2 regions of the Psychrobacillus sp. FSL H8-0510 genome follow, and region 1 is predicted to be linked to the other one. Evidence: riboswitches for the same ligand, from Rfam matches in the RefSeq annotation. Region 1 holds a riboswitch; the other holds the start of a gene.
The links. Region 1 has a riboswitch for preQ1 ahead of MHI40_RS15530 (QueT transporter family protein). Riboswitches for the same ligand answer to the same signal wherever they lie in the genome.

Region 2: it holds a riboswitch for preQ1, as region 1 does, so the genes downstream of both, queF (preQ(1) synthase) here and MHI40_RS15530 (QueT transporter family protein) in region 1, are expected to answer to the same signal.

The regions. Positions count from the first base shown of each region.
Region 1 is NZ_JBBOYZ010000001.1:3,035,532-3,043,809, forward strand. Features, by position in the region: gene MHI40_RS15495 (hypothetical protein) at 1-124, opposite strand, end outside; gene MHI40_RS15500 (hypothetical protein) at 277-1,983, opposite strand; gene MHI40_RS15505 (hypothetical protein) at 2,420-2,878, shown strand; gene MHI40_RS15510 (hypothetical protein) at 3,029-3,208, shown strand; gene MHI40_RS15515 (hypothetical protein) at 3,285-3,494, shown strand; gene MHI40_RS15520 (DUF3006 domain-containing protein) at 3,722-3,967, opposite strand; gene MHI40_RS15525 (MBL fold metallo-hydrolase) at 3,954-5,156, opposite strand; PreQ1 riboswitch class I at 5,271-5,315, shown strand; gene MHI40_RS15530 (QueT transporter family protein) at 5,323-5,805, shown strand; gene MHI40_RS15535 (glycine betaine ABC transporter substrate-binding protein) at 5,847-6,740, opposite strand; gene MHI40_RS15540 (ABC transporter permease) at 6,745-7,332, opposite strand; gene MHI40_RS15545 (ABC transporter ATP-binding protein) at 7,390-8,278, opposite strand, start outside.
Region 2 is NZ_JBBOYZ010000001.1:298,601-306,878, forward strand. Features, by position in the region: partial or broken gene MHI40_RS01490 (DUF3427 domain-containing protein) at 1-546, opposite strand, end outside; gene MHI40_RS01495 ((deoxy)nucleoside triphosphate pyrophosphohydrolase) at 580-978, opposite strand; gene MHI40_RS01500 (hypothetical protein) at 1,349-1,480, opposite strand; PreQ1 riboswitch class I at 1,617-1,663, shown strand; gene queF (preQ(1) synthase) at 1,794-2,294, shown strand; gene queC (7-cyano-7-deazaguanine synthase QueC) at 2,437-3,108, shown strand; gene MHI40_RS01515 (VUT family protein) at 3,105-3,644, shown strand; gene MHI40_RS01520 (TcaA NTF2-like domain-containing protein) at 3,726-3,923, shown strand; gene MHI40_RS01525 (hypothetical protein) at 4,015-4,638, shown strand; gene MHI40_RS01530 (sigma-70 family RNA polymerase sigma factor) at 5,073-5,594, shown strand; gene MHI40_RS01535 (DUF4179 domain-containing protein) at 5,587-6,072, shown strand; gene MHI40_RS01540 (DUF5643 domain-containing protein) at 6,065-6,964, shown strand; gene MHI40_RS01545 (purine-nucleoside phosphorylase) at 7,065-7,883, opposite strand; gene MHI40_RS01550 (GHKL domain-containing protein) at 8,079-8,278, shown strand, end outside.

The DNA.
Region 1 (8,278 bases):
CGTTCTCTGCTTTTTTAACAAGCTTTTCTGCATCTGATACGGTAGCTGCGTTACTATTAGTAGGGACAATCAGAATAACAGCTGCTAAAAGGAGGATTCTCCATATAAACTTCCACTTCTTCACTTACTTTCGCTCCTTATCTAATTGTAAATTTTCAAAATCTTACCTATTTAGTCTAAGAGATTAATAAAGATAAGTATATTGGTAAAATATTCTACAGTCAGCAAAAAAGAACGCCCAACACTGAATTAGGTGGACGTTGCTTTTAGGACGACTCAAAGCTCGGTGACTTTACTACCTTCGACCTTATACATTTTTATAGCATATGTGGGAAGCTTGGTAGAGTATAATTCTTCGATAGTAACAACTATCAATTTCCCGTCTTGATAGAAAATATGTTGAATATTTCCGCTCAATGCATGACTCGTTACTTTTTCCATTGTTGCGTAATTATAGACTTCTAGATTGTTTTTATTACTTGTATAAAAGAATCCTTCATTTAGGTTGTAAGTGATTTGCTCAAAGGAGGTAGGTAATTTTGTTAGATACTTCATGTTTATCTGTGAATGATCAGAAGATGCCATAATTACACCAGAACCGTTAAAGATGTATTTTCCATCGGGAGAAATACTCATATTTTTCTGGAGTCTATAATTTCCCTGGTATGCAGTGTCGTAGCCAGGAGTTAATTTACCATCTACCACTAAATGCGTCTTGACTATTCTTGGACTTAGCGTCGTATCAATAGAATAAATTCTTTCAAAGCTTGGATGCATCTCTATATAACTTTCTGAATACACATGGCCCTCAGATGTTTCCAGTAACGTTTCTCTAGAATACCCTTGGATAGTTGTCCATTGACCAGAGCCACTTGATACGTAAATAGACTTGTCATCTGCCACAATATCAAACGGGTCGATATTCGTATCAAACTGTTCTGCTAATGTAAAACTGTTGGTATCAATAATAGCAATAGCACCTTCTTGATCATAACGAAAAGGACTATGTATCCCTTTTAAAAGACCAACATATAACTCATTGTTCTGATAGTAGATCGTTTGAGTTTCTAAGTTCATCGAAAGTCGCTTCGTTTCACCCGTTTCAAAGTTGATAGCTAGAACATCCTTCTTTTCATTCAGAGCATAAATAATTGGTTGGGACGGATGAATAACGACCTCTCTAACTAGATCAGATAAAAAGAAGAACTCAACTTTAACAGGCATATCCTTTTCTAAAATGCTCTTTTTAGCTTCATCTAATTGAGTTTGTAAGAGGGCTCTAGCTTTTTCATCCTCCACTTTACGGATATTCACTTCTATTTGCTGAACGGAAAAAAGCAACTCTTCTTTAGCTATACCATTCGCAATAGCTTGCTGAAGCTTTTCCATTTCAAGTTTTGAGCTTATTACATGGATGGCAGATTGTCTGGCTTTTTCACCTGGACTTTTGTATTTGTCTAAAATCGCATCTCTAGTTGACTTGCCGTATACACGATATAGTAAAATCGCTTGCTTTCTAATCTCACTAGATAAATCGTGATACGCTTTTTCAGTTGCAGCACTAAAAGGATCTAATTTATATGAACTATTTAGCGCATCTGTTTTTACTAGAATTTTCTTACCAGACTGTATAGCATCTATATAAGCCATAGACCTAGTCAGATGAATATCAACATTGCTAGCCAATCGAGCGCTTAGTATGTTTTTTTCTTGAGTAGACAGATTTTTAGTGGCTTCGTCCGCTAACTGCTTTGCACGTTTTGTATCATTGTATAATTTCATATTCGGCGATGTGATGGGATCAGCGTATTTAAGTTTCCGATACTCTAAAGAAATTTCCCATTTTAACATGGATGCAGCATTCTCTGCTTTTTGAACTAGCTTTTCCGCCTCAGAAAAGGAACTAGCCTTGCCTGTACTAGGCATTATCATAAATCCAAGGATTAATATACTAACTGACACAAATAAATACCATTTATTCACTTACTTATTCTCCTTATTCCGATGGAAATTTTGAAAAACTTTCTCACCTATTCTATAAGAAATACTATAGGGTGTATATTGGCAAAAAGTTCTAGTTCTCTTAGGATCATTAACAACACCTCCGTACAAGAAATGATTCGGTTACTATCCAGAGACTATATCAAACATGTGAAATACGGAATCTAGGCAATCAGTTAGGAAATGGCTAAGTGAACAGGATTTAGGTAGACTTTCAAACAAGGACTGAATTGTAGTGAATTATCAGAGTAGTTTCTAACACAGGGGCGCAACAAAAGAAACAACATAAACGGTTATTCAACTAACGGGTGCTTTACTTCAAGAAGGAGTAAAGCCTTTTTTCTAATTGAACTAAAGCGGCAGTTTAGTTGAATAAGGCGTGTGTTAAAATAAAGAAAAACACTAGGGAATGATTTGAGTGACACGGTTAAAAATTGGTGATGTTTTTGAGATAGTTACATCAAATGGAATAGGGTTATTTCAATATGTTCATAAAGACGAAACCATTGGAGAGTTAATTCGTATATTACCCTGCTTATTTAAGGAGGGTTATGTTATAGAAGATGAAATAGTGAAAGAGAAGGAATTATATCTTATTCATTTCCCTTTAGGAGCTGCATTAAATCAAAAGTTAGTAACTAAAAAAGGTAGTTATCCCATTCCACAAAATTTTAAATTACCTAAAAAATTTAGAAGTGAACATACGGTAAATGGTGAATTTATTTGTTGGCATCTCATTGATTATGATACTTGGAACAGAGAAAAAGTCGAAAGAATGACTGAGGAACAAAAGCAACTATCACCTTGGGGAACTTGGAATGACACCTTACTTAAACAGAGATTAGCTGAAGGATGGACATTAGATAGATGGTTTTAGTTTATTCAACTAACGGGTGCTTTACTTCAAGATGGAGTAAAGCTTTTTTCTTATTGAATTAACGAAGCGGGTTAGTTGAAGAAGAAAATCCTTTAAAAAGATTGTAGGTTTCAAGAGTTCGAATATACTGTAAATAAAGGAGAGATAAATATGATTTGGTTAATAGTTCTTATTATTCTTTTTGTTATTATCACCTTTGCTTTATTAGTTGACAGAAGAAATAATAAAATTAGTAACAATAATCAGAATCCGATTAATTCAAATGCAAAACCAGGAGAAAGTTCCAACATCTATTTGATGGGAGATAATAGACATAAAAGTGGAGAATAACTCGCAAAATTTACCGTGTTTGTGAAGTAATGTACCTTAACTTTAGTTAAACAAGGCCATCTTAAGGGGGGAAATAGTGACTAAAAGGCAATTTAAATCGTGGTTCTCATTTATGTTTGTAATAATAATCGTGCTAATTGCAAAAAGTTTATGGAAGAACGAAGAGGTTTATTGGGGCGAAATTGTTACTGTAATTATAGCTGGTCTTGTAGGAGGAATAATAGGGATAGCTGGGATATTAATAATAAAGATTTTTAAGAAGTTATTGGAAAAACAGGGACTTTAGCAGAACAGAAATATTAGGAGCTAGTCGTAAGTGTTATACAACTAACAGGTGCTTTAGTAAAAAAGGACAGCAATATAAAATGTACTTGAGATACATATCCCAACTCATTTTTAAGTACATTTTAAATCACCCTTTATCTTTTAACATAACCTACAAAAAAAGAGTTGCCGAAGCAACTCTTTGATCTTAAACTACAGCAAGGCAATTATTATATTGTCAAACTCCAGTCAGCTTCTTTCTTTTAGCTGTTCCAGTAATCGACGAACCTTTTCCTTCTGATTAGTTGTTTCTTCCACAAGAGGTTCGATTTCATACTTATCTTCTATTGATGAAATGTTCACTATGTCCCCTTGTTTTAGTTTAACTTTTATATCAGAACAGAGAATTTGAAGGATTTCTGTTTCATTTGGAGTTTTTAAAAAGACTGCATAATCTCCTTCAAAACGATCGAGCGTATATTTATTCGAATTCACTCACAATCTCTCCTTTGTTATTTAATAATATAGCTGCATCCCCATCATTTCTCCACATTTGCGTAGTAGTCCATTTCAAATAGCCAGCTCCCTCTTTTGCTTTGGGTCCACTTGTGACGTATATTGTTTTCCCTGCTTGCAAGCTAATGTTCGGAAACTTAAATGTTTGATTACCAGCTACGGAAACTAAATGCCATTCTTCTAAATTAACAGCTGACTCACCGGAGTTGGTAATTCCTACTATTTCGCCTCTAAGGTCTTTACTAGAAATATTAATACCTATGGCTTCCGTATTAGCAATTTCAGTTGGCCCAACATTACCATTTGTTATTACGTTATAATCTACTCCATCTGTTTCCACTACTATATTACCAACTATTGCTGTGGCATATAATTGTGAACTTATCCGCTCCAGTCTTGACTTCACCTCTGCATTTGGATGACCATAGGAATTATCTTTTCCATAACTTAAAATGGTAACCTCTGGATTTACTGCTTCTATAAAATCTTGCGAGCTACTAGTGTCCGAACCATGATGTCCTGCTTTCAAAACGGTTGCTTTAACATTCGTCTCTTCTAGTATGTCTTTCTCTACCCTGATATCTGCATCTCCCATCAATAAAAAGGAAGTTTCTCCGTAAGATAATTTTAATACTATAGATGCTTCATTATTATCAGCTGATTTGTCTCCCATATGTATGACAGAGATATCTAACTCCTCATCTAGAGGAATCGTATCGCCAGTTTTTGGCACGATGAATGGTATATTTTTGTCTAATATAAGCTGTAACATTTCCTTATACGTTTGAGAAGTATGTGTTTTTCCAGAGTCCACGAAATTTTTTATAGATATAGAATTCAACACGGAATGTAAGCCTCCGATATGATCGGCATCTGGATGGGTTGCCACAACATAATCGAGCTTCTCAACCCCGTGTTTTCGTAGATAATTTACTACATCTTTTCCAGCATCTTTTGTCCCCCCATCTACTAACAAATTTTTTCCGTCTGGCGATTGTACTAATATTGAATCCCCTTGCCCTACATTTATAAAATGAACCTTCATTTTGTCTCCAGGTTCCACTGGCACTTGTGAAGCTTGTATTGTTTTATCTGGTTGCTGATTGAATGTACAGCCACTAAGTAAAACGGCTATACATAGACTTACTAAAAATGTGATCTTTCTCATATAAAACCTTCCTTTTCGTACTTTGCATGATTCTACCATAGGACACTAAGATTCATATATTAAAGATTCCCTTGACAGTTGATAGCTATTCGCATAGAATAACTGTTTGTGAAAACTAACGTGGTTCGAGAACCTCCCACGGAAAAAAACTAAGGAGAAATGAATAATGAAAACAAAGACTATAGCAGTAACTGGTGTTATTGCCGCTCTTTATGTCGCGGTATCTCTACTAGTGGCTCCTTTTGCATTTGGTGCAGTACAGTTTCGTATTGCGGAGATGTTCAATCACTTAATCGTATTTAATAAAAAATACTTTTTTGGTATTGTATTAGGAGTATTTATAACAAATATGTTCTCTCCAATGGCCGCTTATGACCTAACATTTGGAGTAGCACATTCCATCATTACGTTATCGCTAACGATTTTGGCGACTAAATATGTAAAAGGAAACATAGCACGCATGATTATTAATACAGTGCTATTTACATTTACCATGTGTATTATCGCATTTGAACTAATGCTTGCGCTAGATTTCCCATTCTTCTATACATGGTTAACCGTTGCAGCTGGTGAGTTCACCGTATTAGCTGTCGGTATTCCGATTATTATCGCTTTAGATAAACGATTGAATTTTAAGACGCTAATCTAAATAACTTCACCCGATTCTAGAAAACTAGAACCGGGTGTTTTTTATTTTTCTATTAATCCTTTTTCCACTAAAAAGTCGTGGGCTACATCTTCGGGTTTATCTCCATCAATGTCAACTCTCGCATTCATCTTCAACATATCCTCTTCGGATATTTTACCCGCTAACTCGTTTAGCACGTCCTCAAGCTCTGGAAACTTTTCTAAAGCATCCATACGTACGACTGGAGCTGCATCATATTTAGGGAAAAATCCTAAATCATCCGTTGTCGTTTGCAAGTCAAATCGTTCGATACGTCCATCAGTCGTAAAGGCAGGTATAACATCGACGTCTCCGTTTTTCAATGCTTCATACATAACATTAGGATCTAGACTTTGCGTTTCAGAAAATACAAATGGATATGTATTTATTAAATCATCAAAGCCGTCTCCTTTTCTTTCATAAAATGCATGAGGGGCCCCAAATACCATACCACCAGTTTTAGAAGCTTCTACCAATTCTGAGTAAGTTTCTGCATTGTACTCATTATCTTTTGTATAAGCTAGTGTATACGTATTTTCAAATCCAAGTGGACTTAACCAAGTAGCCTCAAACTTTTCCTCATAGCCTTTCCTTACTTTTTCTAATACACTATCTGAGCTTTCTCCTACTTCAGATTCTTCTTTTAAAACATCCTTTAAGCCTGTGCCAGTGTACTCAACATAAAGATCAATATCACCTTTTTCCAAAGCGGGAGTCATAATTGCTACTTCTCCTAGACCTTCCTTATATTCCACATCAATATCTGTTTTTTCCTCAATATATTGGCCTAAAATTTGTGGGAGTATAAATTGTTCCGTCCACGGCTTCCCACTAATTACTAATGCTTCATCTGAATTCGAACAAGCACTTAAAAGCATCACTCCTGCAATTCCTACTAATCCTATTATCTTTTTCATCTCTTCATCCTCCAGTTTTCATTCCTTTTGGTGTAGCTTTTTTCTCAATCCATTTCAATAGCAGATCAAACAGAATTGCTAGTAACGCAACTGGTAATGCCCCTGCTAATACGAGCGAATTATTGTATGATTGCAATCCACGGTAAATTACGTCTCCCAACCCACCTGCTCCAACAAATGTTGCCAAGGTAGCAATACCTACAGTTAGAACTGTAGCCGTTCGAATACCTGCCATTATAAATGGCAAAGCAAGCGGAAATTCAATTTGCCAGAGCAACTGACCTTTCGTCATACCCATTCCTCTTCCAGCTTCAATCATAGATTCGTCGATATTGGAAATCCCGGTATATGTATTACGTAAAATAGGTAAAAGTGCATAAATTATTAAGGCTATTAAAGCTGTTTTAGCACCAATTCCTATTAATGGAACGAGGAAGCCAAAAAGCGCTAAGCTAGGTATTGTCTGAAAGATCGCGGTGATTCCTATAACTGGCTCTGCTATTCTACGATACCTTGCAACTAATATACCTAAAGGTAAGGCAATAGCAATACCAACGGCTAAAGCTACAAATGATAAGTAAATATGCTGCATAAACGCCTCTTGTATTAAATCTGAACGACTTTGAACCGTCTCTATAAAGGTACTCACTTATACCACCTCTTCCTTCGCTAATATTGCACGAAGTAGGATAGATTGATTTACAAAGCCCAGCACCTTGTTGTTACCCTTCACTAGAAGGCCATGTGTAGTTCCGTTTTCTAGTAAAGCAATAGCCTCTTCTATTAACATAGCTGCATCGACTTCTATATAAGGAGCTTCCCATTCGCCGTCAAAAAAGGAGGAAAAGTCCTTTAGCTCCTTTTTTCCAACAGATTTTTTCCGATTAATTCTTTCGATTCCGATATAGTTTTTCACAAAATCATTGATAGGGTTTTCTATTAACTCTGTAGGTGTCCCAATCTGCTCAATCATGCCATCTTTCATGACTATAACCATATCTGCAATTTTCAATGCTTCATCAATATCATGTGTAACAAAGACAATTGTTTTCTTTATCTTTTCTTGTAAATACTTTATCTCATTTTGCAATTGTTCCCGGCTAATCGGATCCAGTGCACTAAATGGTTCATCCATTAATATAATATCTGGATTCGCAGCTAGTGCACGCACAACACCAATTCGTTGTTGCTGACCACCACTTAACTCAAGTGGGTATTTTCGTAAAAACTGTTCGGGTTTAAGTCCTACCATATTCATTAATTCGTAAATACGGGTTGCCGTTTTTTCCTTTGGCCAGCCCTTCAAGTTTGGGACTAGTGCAGCATTTTTTTCAATAGTCATATGAGGAAATAAGCCAATGCGCTGAATTACATATCCAATTGTTTTCCTTAGTTCAACAGGATCGATAGCAGAAATTGCCTTGTCGCCTACGTAAATTTCTCCAGACGTCGGAGTTTCTAAACGATTAATAAGTTTTAGAAGGGTTGTTTTACCACAACCACTCGGTCCTATGATGACCACTAATTGCTCCTTTGGA
Region 2 (8,278 bases), 2.7 Mb from region 1:
AGTTAGAGGGATGGCTTCATTCCATGCTTCTTCAAACTGATTCTTAAAGTGGTGGATGATTTCTCCATCTTCCAAAGAAGTTAAATAGATATTCCATTCATAGTTAGCTTTTAAAGCGCTATCCGTTAGATTTGAGCTTCCTACTATTAAAGAATAATAGTCTTTATGTTCGAATATATAACCTTTAGAGTGGAAGCCTTTCACGCCAGTCAGACGGACTTCGACATTGTCTAGTTTTAATAATTCTTTAAACATTTTAGGTTGATTGAAATTTAAAAAAGTAGATGTCATAATGCGGCCTTTGATACCTTTTAGCTGCAAGTCTAATAGCATAGTTTTTAAAGTTGCTAAACCACCCTCAGTAATAAAAGCTACGGAAAAAGTGAAGGTTTGGCACGTTTTCATCTCTTGAAGAAGTGTGGATAAAACATTTTCATGTGCTTTATTTGATAGCAGCTTAGGCTTAAACTGTCCTGAAACGGGATTACTTTTATCAATAAAGCCTTTATGTAAGGAATTTTTCATTTTGCGAATTAGTTGATCCAACTTGACCACTTCTTTTCATTCAAATTTTCCAAATTACATACTTTCATTCGCTATTTTTTCAACTGCTGGAATATCAGCAGCAGCAAAGTTCAGTGTATGTAAATTTTCCCGAGTAACCCATCTTGTGTCGGCATGCTCCGTTGCAATTGGAGTACCATTTAATAATTTCGCTTTATAAGTTTCGAGTCTGACGATAAATTTTTCATATTCATAAGTCGTATCTTCTACTTTTTGACCAACCACAATTGTACAATTAAATTCTTCTGTAATTTCTCGTTGTAAAGCCTGTTCGGGTGTTTCTTCAGCTTCAATTTTACCACCCGGGAACTCCCAAAGATCGGGAAGTGACATAATGGGACTTCTTAACGCACAAAATATTTCGCTTTTCTCATTTTCAATAATTGCCCCAACTACATGGACTAATTTTTTCATTATGTATCACCCTAATTTCAGTTTATACCTATATCATAGCTGATTTTAAAGTAATGATCAGCAAGTAACTTTAAATGATAGGAATTTACTGATTGTTATATATCTAACTGTGGTTTCTATATGGGTATTAATAGAGGGGGAACATATATGATCTGCTGTTTGTTTAATAATTTATGAATGGGGTGGTATTTAAAGCTGATTGGAGAAAATGTTAAGTAGATATAGTACGGAGAGATATACAGTGAAGGCAATGAGGAACTTATTGGATAAGCCGGGGTAGGGAGTACGTATAACAAAAAGTAGATACTCCACATAGTAGAGGTATCTACTTTTCTATGTTTCTGAGTCTCTTTGATAATCTAAATCTCTCCTAGGCTAAGATAGTTTGTAATATAAGCTTTAATAGCTCTTCTGTTGTTTCGGGTAATTGTTCGGGTAAGCTTAATGGATGTTTCATCTCTGTTCCTCCTTTAATCTCGTATTCTATTATCAATATAGGCAATCTAGTTAAAATTTATGCATGATATTATAAAAAAGTTTTGAATCTCTTAAATGGAGATTTGGAAATTCATTTGACTAGAATGCCTATTTGACGTCTTGGTCAATATTCTATATTATGATTGCATACCCGTACTTGACCGGGAGAGGTTCATAGCTTATACCCTCTATAAAAAACTATGGATACATGACTATTCGCCATGTCCATATAATTTGGACGTGGCTTTTTTGTTTTTATCCTTTTGTTTGTATAGATTGGTCTGTGAAGCCTCTTTTGAAAGTGTTGGGAAACATTTTTTATAGGAGGTTTTTTTATTATGTCTGGAAGAAGTCATGATGAAGGTTTGAAGGATTTAACACTGTTAGGGAACCAAGGCACAAAATATTCATTTGATTATGCACCTGAGGTATTGGAGTCGGTAGATAATTTACATTCTACTCGGGATTATTTTGTGAAGTTTAACTGCCCAGAATTCACAAGTTTGTGCCCAATTACCAATCAGCCGGATTTTGCAACGATGTACATCTCGTATATACCGGATAAAAAAATTGTAGAAAGTAAATCGTTAAAATTATATTTATTTAGTTTCAGGAATCACGGGGATTTCCATGAGGACTGTGTGAACATCATCATGAACGATTTAATCGAATTGCTAGATCCAAGATATATCGAAGTATGGGGTAAATTCACTCCACGTGGAGGTATTTCTATTGATCCTTGGTGTAATTATGGAAGACCTGGAACGAAATATGTAGAAATAGCAGATTTTCGTTTGATGAACCATGACTTATATCCAGAGAAAATTGATAATCGTTAATGGAATAATCATATGAAAGGCAGAAGTGCTAAAATCCTGAAACTAGGGGCTAGGCGCTAGAGATAGACAATCTAAAAAATTCAGAAGATGACAGCATTCTTCCTTATGGTGCTGTTTTGTCGATATAAGGGAGTTTAAACGGGTGAAGCAGGAAAAGGCAATTATTGTGTTTAGTGGAGGACAGGATAGCACGACCTGTCTGTTTTGGGCAAAAGAACGTTTTAAAGAGATTGAGGCAGTGACTTTTGATTATGGGCAAAGACATAGTCTTGAAATCGAATGTGCAAAGGAAATAGCTAAGGAGCTTGGTGTAAAGCATCACATTCTGGATATGTCGCTTTTAAATCAGTTGGCACCGAATGCTTTGACGCGAGATGACATAAAGGTAGAGGACGGGGAAGATGGGGGATTGCCGTCGACTTTTGTACCTGGTCGAAATCTGCTCTTTTTATCTTTTGCTGGGGTCTTAGCGAGCCAGGTAGGTGCAAAGCATATCGTAACTGGAGTGTGTGAAACTGATTTTAGTGGTTATCCAGATTGTCGTGATATTTTCGTGAAATCCTTAAACGTCACATTAAATCTTTCTATGGATACTACTTTTGTGATCGATACACCACTCATGTGGTTGGACAAGGCACAAACATGGGAACTTGCAGATCAGCTTGGAGCGCTCGAATTTGTTCGAGAGAAAACGTTGACTTGTTATAACGGTGTAATAGCAGATGGCTGTGGGGAATGCCCAGCATGTAAGCTGAGAAATAAAGGATTAGAAGATTATTTAACTTCTAAATCTATTGAAGGAGTAACATTATGAGAATTTTATTTTATTTAGTATCGATTGTGATTGCTAATGTCGTAACAGCAGCTTTTGCACCTTTACAGTTCGGGATGTTTATCGTCCCTATGGGAACATTGTTCGTGGGTGCTACCTTCATTTTTAGAGATCTTGTACAAAACAAATATGGTAGAGCAAAGACGTACTTATTCATTTTCATAGCTTTAGCATTATCAGCATTAGTGTCATTTATGTTGGGAGATACATTATTAATTGTATTTGCATCGGCAATTTCATTTGTTGTTGCTGAAACAGCAGATACAGAGATATATACAAGATTGAAACTACCCATGGCTTGGCGTGTATTCTATAGTGGGATTGTTGGTGGATTCCTGGATTCAGTCATTTTTGTCATAATAGGCTTGAGTCCTCTGGGAGCAAATATTCTTCCATGGGAAGCCGTGCCAGCCGCTATTGTAGGGCAAATTATCGTGAAAACCGTTATTCAGACAATCGGAGCGCTTATTTTGAGTCGGGTTTATGTAATGAAGGAAAAACGTCTTCTTTCTGAATGATTATATAAAAATTAAAATATTATAATTTAGCCTTCCAATAGACTTGGAAGGCTATTTATGATTTTACAGATTATGTAGGGGATGACCTTTGACTTCACTAATAATACTGTTACTGGTGTAGAGATGTATGATGATTATGCACTAGTTTCTACTAACGAGGAATTTGATTTTATAAATGCAGCTGGTGAATACACGTATTACAATCGGAATAAAGTATACACGGTAGTAATCAATAGTTCGGGTTATTATCAAATTACGAATATAGACATTTACGAATGATATGGTTGTAACAAGGTAATTACTTGAATACCCTAGTAATCTCCAGTAGACTAATAATTACCATAATTGACAACTGAGGAGAGAAATGCCCATGGAGATTTCTATAACAAAAGCTTTACGTGAGTTAAAAACATTGGATGCGCGCATTTTAAAAAAGATTAATGAGACAACTTTCGCAGCCTCTAAAAAACCGAAAGAGAATATTCGTGGATTTAAGACCGTTGAGGAGTTTGAAAAGGAAGCGAAAGAAAGTATACAATCCATAAAAGATTTGATGGATCGCAGAAAACAAATCAAAAAATCGATTGTAGAATCTAACGCTACAACTTTAGTAGAGGTTTCCGGAGTCAAAATGACGGTGGCTGATGCAATTGAGCGTAAAAACTTTATTGAAATTGAAAAAACTCTCCTTCGTAAGATGAATAACGATTATGCTCAGTCTCAGGAAAAAGTAGAAGTGAATAATGAACTTGCACAAGATCGATTAGACACACAGTTAAATAATATGATTTCTAAAGATGGTAAAACAGATTTAACAGCGGTGGAAGGCTACAAAAAGTTGTTTTGGGAATCTGAGGAAACAAAACTAATTGACCCGATCCACATAAAAGAAATCACCACTAAGATGACTTTAGATATTGAATCCTTTGAAGATGACGTAGATGTAGCGCTAAGTGAAATTAATGCTCGTACACTAATCACTATTAAACAATAAGTAAGCTTGGAATTTGCTGTTATAGCGAAAAAGAAGAAAGTTTCCCCGTTTGCAGGGTCTGGGTAAATCCCTGCTCCCAACTATAGTATTTACGAAAGCTATAAAGCTTAAAGCTCAACCCTTAAAGCTAAAAGGTTAACCATCAAAGCTCTTATATTCTAACGCTCAATATTTAGCGATAAAAAATCTATAAAATCTCGGATAACAGGTGCCGTAGGATTTGAAACTTCCTTTCTTCGCCTCCGAGCAGCTATGACAGCACAAAAAGAGTGGTCCTTCAGGATCGCTCTTTTTGTTTGCATTTTTTTCTTCCTGCACCATCCTGCAGATTCCTGAGTAATAATTTAGAATATTAGTTAATTACCCAATTTTTTAAAAACTTTTTTCGCAGTTGTAAGTCTAATAAATAGGGACGATTGAAATGAGGTGATATTTTGAGTGAAAAGATGTTAGTAAGGAAAGCGATTAAAGGGGATGAAGAAGCTTTTTTAGCGTTAATCCATTCATATGAAGAGGCATTATATCGAACGGCTATTTCTTATTTAAAAAATGAAGGAGATGCACTAGAAGCCCTTCAGGAAGTGACATATAGAGCTTTTATAGGTATAAAAACAGTAAGAGAGCCAGCCTATTTTAAAACATGGCTAATTCGAATTATGATGAATTACTGTCAAGATATCCTTAAGAAGAGCAAGTGGGAAGTACCAGATGATAGGATATTTTACATACAAGGAATAAGAGAGGACTATAACTTTTTTGAGGTTGAAGAGGCTCTATTAAGTTTATCTGATTATGAAAGAGAGTTATTACATTTAAAATACTTTGAAGATGTCAAAATAAAGGACATTGCTGTTATGTGGGATACACCAGAAGGAACAATTAAAACAAGGCTACATAAAGCATTAAGAAAACTTAGGACGGGATTTGAAGAGAGAGGAGAGGTTAAACGTGTTTGAGGAGGAAAAGAAGAAATTGGAGCAGAGAAAGAAGTCGATTTATCAGGTTCAAGTATCCAAAGATAAGCTATATTCCGCCGTGCAAATTGGATTCGAGAAAGAAAAAAAAGAAAGGATGTTAAAAAGAACCAAGTTGATAAAACGGAGTTCATGGTCGGTAGTAATTGCTGCCATCCTTCTCATTTCTTTTTTCACATCCATCTCCATATCTCCTGTTTTTGCAAGTAAGGTTGCATCTATTCCAGGGATGGAACGAATTATTGCACTTATTCAGCAAGACAGAGGTTTAATAGCTGCCGTTGAAAATGACTTTTATCAACCATTGAATCTCTCTCAAGAAAAGAACGGCATAATGGTTACACTCGATGGAGTAATCGCAGACAAGAAAGGAATAGTTGTTTTTTACTCTGTCCAATCTAAGGAGAAGAATCAGCCTTTAGAAGCCTTTAGAAATAGAATATTTGAAGCTAGTGAATGAAAATTACAGTAATTTGCCTGTAAATGACACTACTTTTTGGGCTTCGGAAAAATCAATAATTGAAGAAAAGGTATTTAGCTCTATAATGACACTTGAATCTGTAGAAAATCAAATAGTAGGTGATGGTAATATTTTATGGACGATTGGTTTGAAGAAAGCAGATAAATTGGAGCATTTTCAAATTCCATTTAAGTTTAAAAAGTCTAGTTTAGTAAGTAAAACAATCGCTTTAAATCAAGAAGTTTCAATTGAAGGTCAACGAATTATAGTGCAAAAAATTACAATTGATCCAATTCGTGCAGAAGTTAAATTAAAAGTAGATCCGAACAACTCCAAAAAAATATTTTCATTTAATAATATGAAGTTTATGAATGATATCGGTAATGAATGGATGATTAATAATATTGGGACTTCATTTAGAAGTTTAGATGAAACTGATTGGACTATAAAATCTCAAAGTCCTTACTTTAACGACTCTGATAATCTAAAATTAGTATTTGGAAAAATAGGAGCTATTGACAAAGGCGATGCATTTATTTTAATAGATACTGAATCAAAGAAGTTTTTGAGGAAACCTTCTGGGTCTATCTTCTCTGATTTAGAAATTGAGAACCGTAAAGTTAGTTTTACAATGGACGTAAATGGAGAAGATACTATGTTAGTATCCTCAAGTTTTGTAGATAATGATGGAAAAGAATTTTTTATAAAATATGACTTTACTAATCCTATGCCAGGGAAAAAGTATGTAAAGGGATTTTATAAGAAAACAGATGAGAGAGGATTAAAAATTGAATTTGAACTTCCAATGGAATCTATTCAAAGTCCCTTGCGATTCGATATAGTTTCTTACCCATCTTGGATAGAAGAGGACGTCGAGCTAGAGGTCAAATAATAAAACGAGATTCTGAGAACAAATTTCTTCATTGTTCGAGAATCTCGTTTTTTAAAGAGAGAAATAAAAAATATTAATGTTTTAGTTTTAACTATTTAACTTAGATCTCTTCCAAAATTCCTTTAACTAATCCAACGAATTTAACTCTTACTTTTCCAGCAACGTCAATTACTTCCTCATGATTTAGTGGCTGATCTAATATTCCACTTGCCATATTCGTAATGCAAGAAATACCAAGTACTTTCATACTGCTGTGAGTAGCTACAATTGCTTCGGGAACGGTAGACATACCAGCTGCGTCAGCTCCTAGAGTGCGGAACATACGAATTTCTGCAGGAGTTTCATAAGTTGGTCCACTCCACCAAGCATATACACCTTCTTGCAAATGAATATTTTGATCATTTGCTACTTTAGCTGCAATACTACGTAGCTCTTTGTTATATACTTCTGATAAATCCGGGAAACGGGTGCCTAATTCGTCATTATTTGGTCCCATTAAAGGATTGGCCCCGACTAAGTTAATGTGGTCTGTAATTAACATTAAGTCACCTGGGTTAAAGCTAGTATTTACTGCACCACATGCATTGGTAATAATTACTTTTTCTATACCAAGTGCTTTCATAACACGTACTGGGAAGGTTACTTCATCTAACGTGTAGCCTTCATAGTAGTGAAAGCGTCCTTTCATAGCAGCAACTATTTTTCCGTTTAATTCTCCGATAACTAGTTCATTTGCATGTCCAATTGCTTCAGATTTCGCAAAATGGGGGATCTCGCTATATGGAATTTTGGTGGGGTTCTTAATTTCATCGGCAAGCGAACCTAAGCCTGAGCCAAGAATCATTCCGATTACAGGACGATGACCTGTCTTACTCACAATATAATCTCTAGTTTCTAAAATGTTTTCCATGTTGTGCATCATAATTCCTCCTTGAAATGGTGCGTAAAAAAACAATACAAATGTAGTATACACTCTAAAAGTGGTAATGCAAAAATGGGATATGTGTACATTCAAGGTTATTGTTGGTGATTTATAGTATAATTACATTATTTACTAGATATTTGTCGAATAATCTTGTTTTTAATAGAAATAAACTAAGGAAGTACTAAATATATGAAAAGTCATAAAGTAAAAGTAATTTTCTTCTTGTCTGTTGTATTATTACTCTTTTTTTCTGCTTTAAATGTGTATACCTCATATGTGAGGATGAAACATACAATCGAAGAATCAGTTGCAAACCAAAGTTTAGAGGCTGCCAAATCCATAGCTTCCTCAATAGATGTAGAAACGTATCAGAAATTTTTGGATAAGCC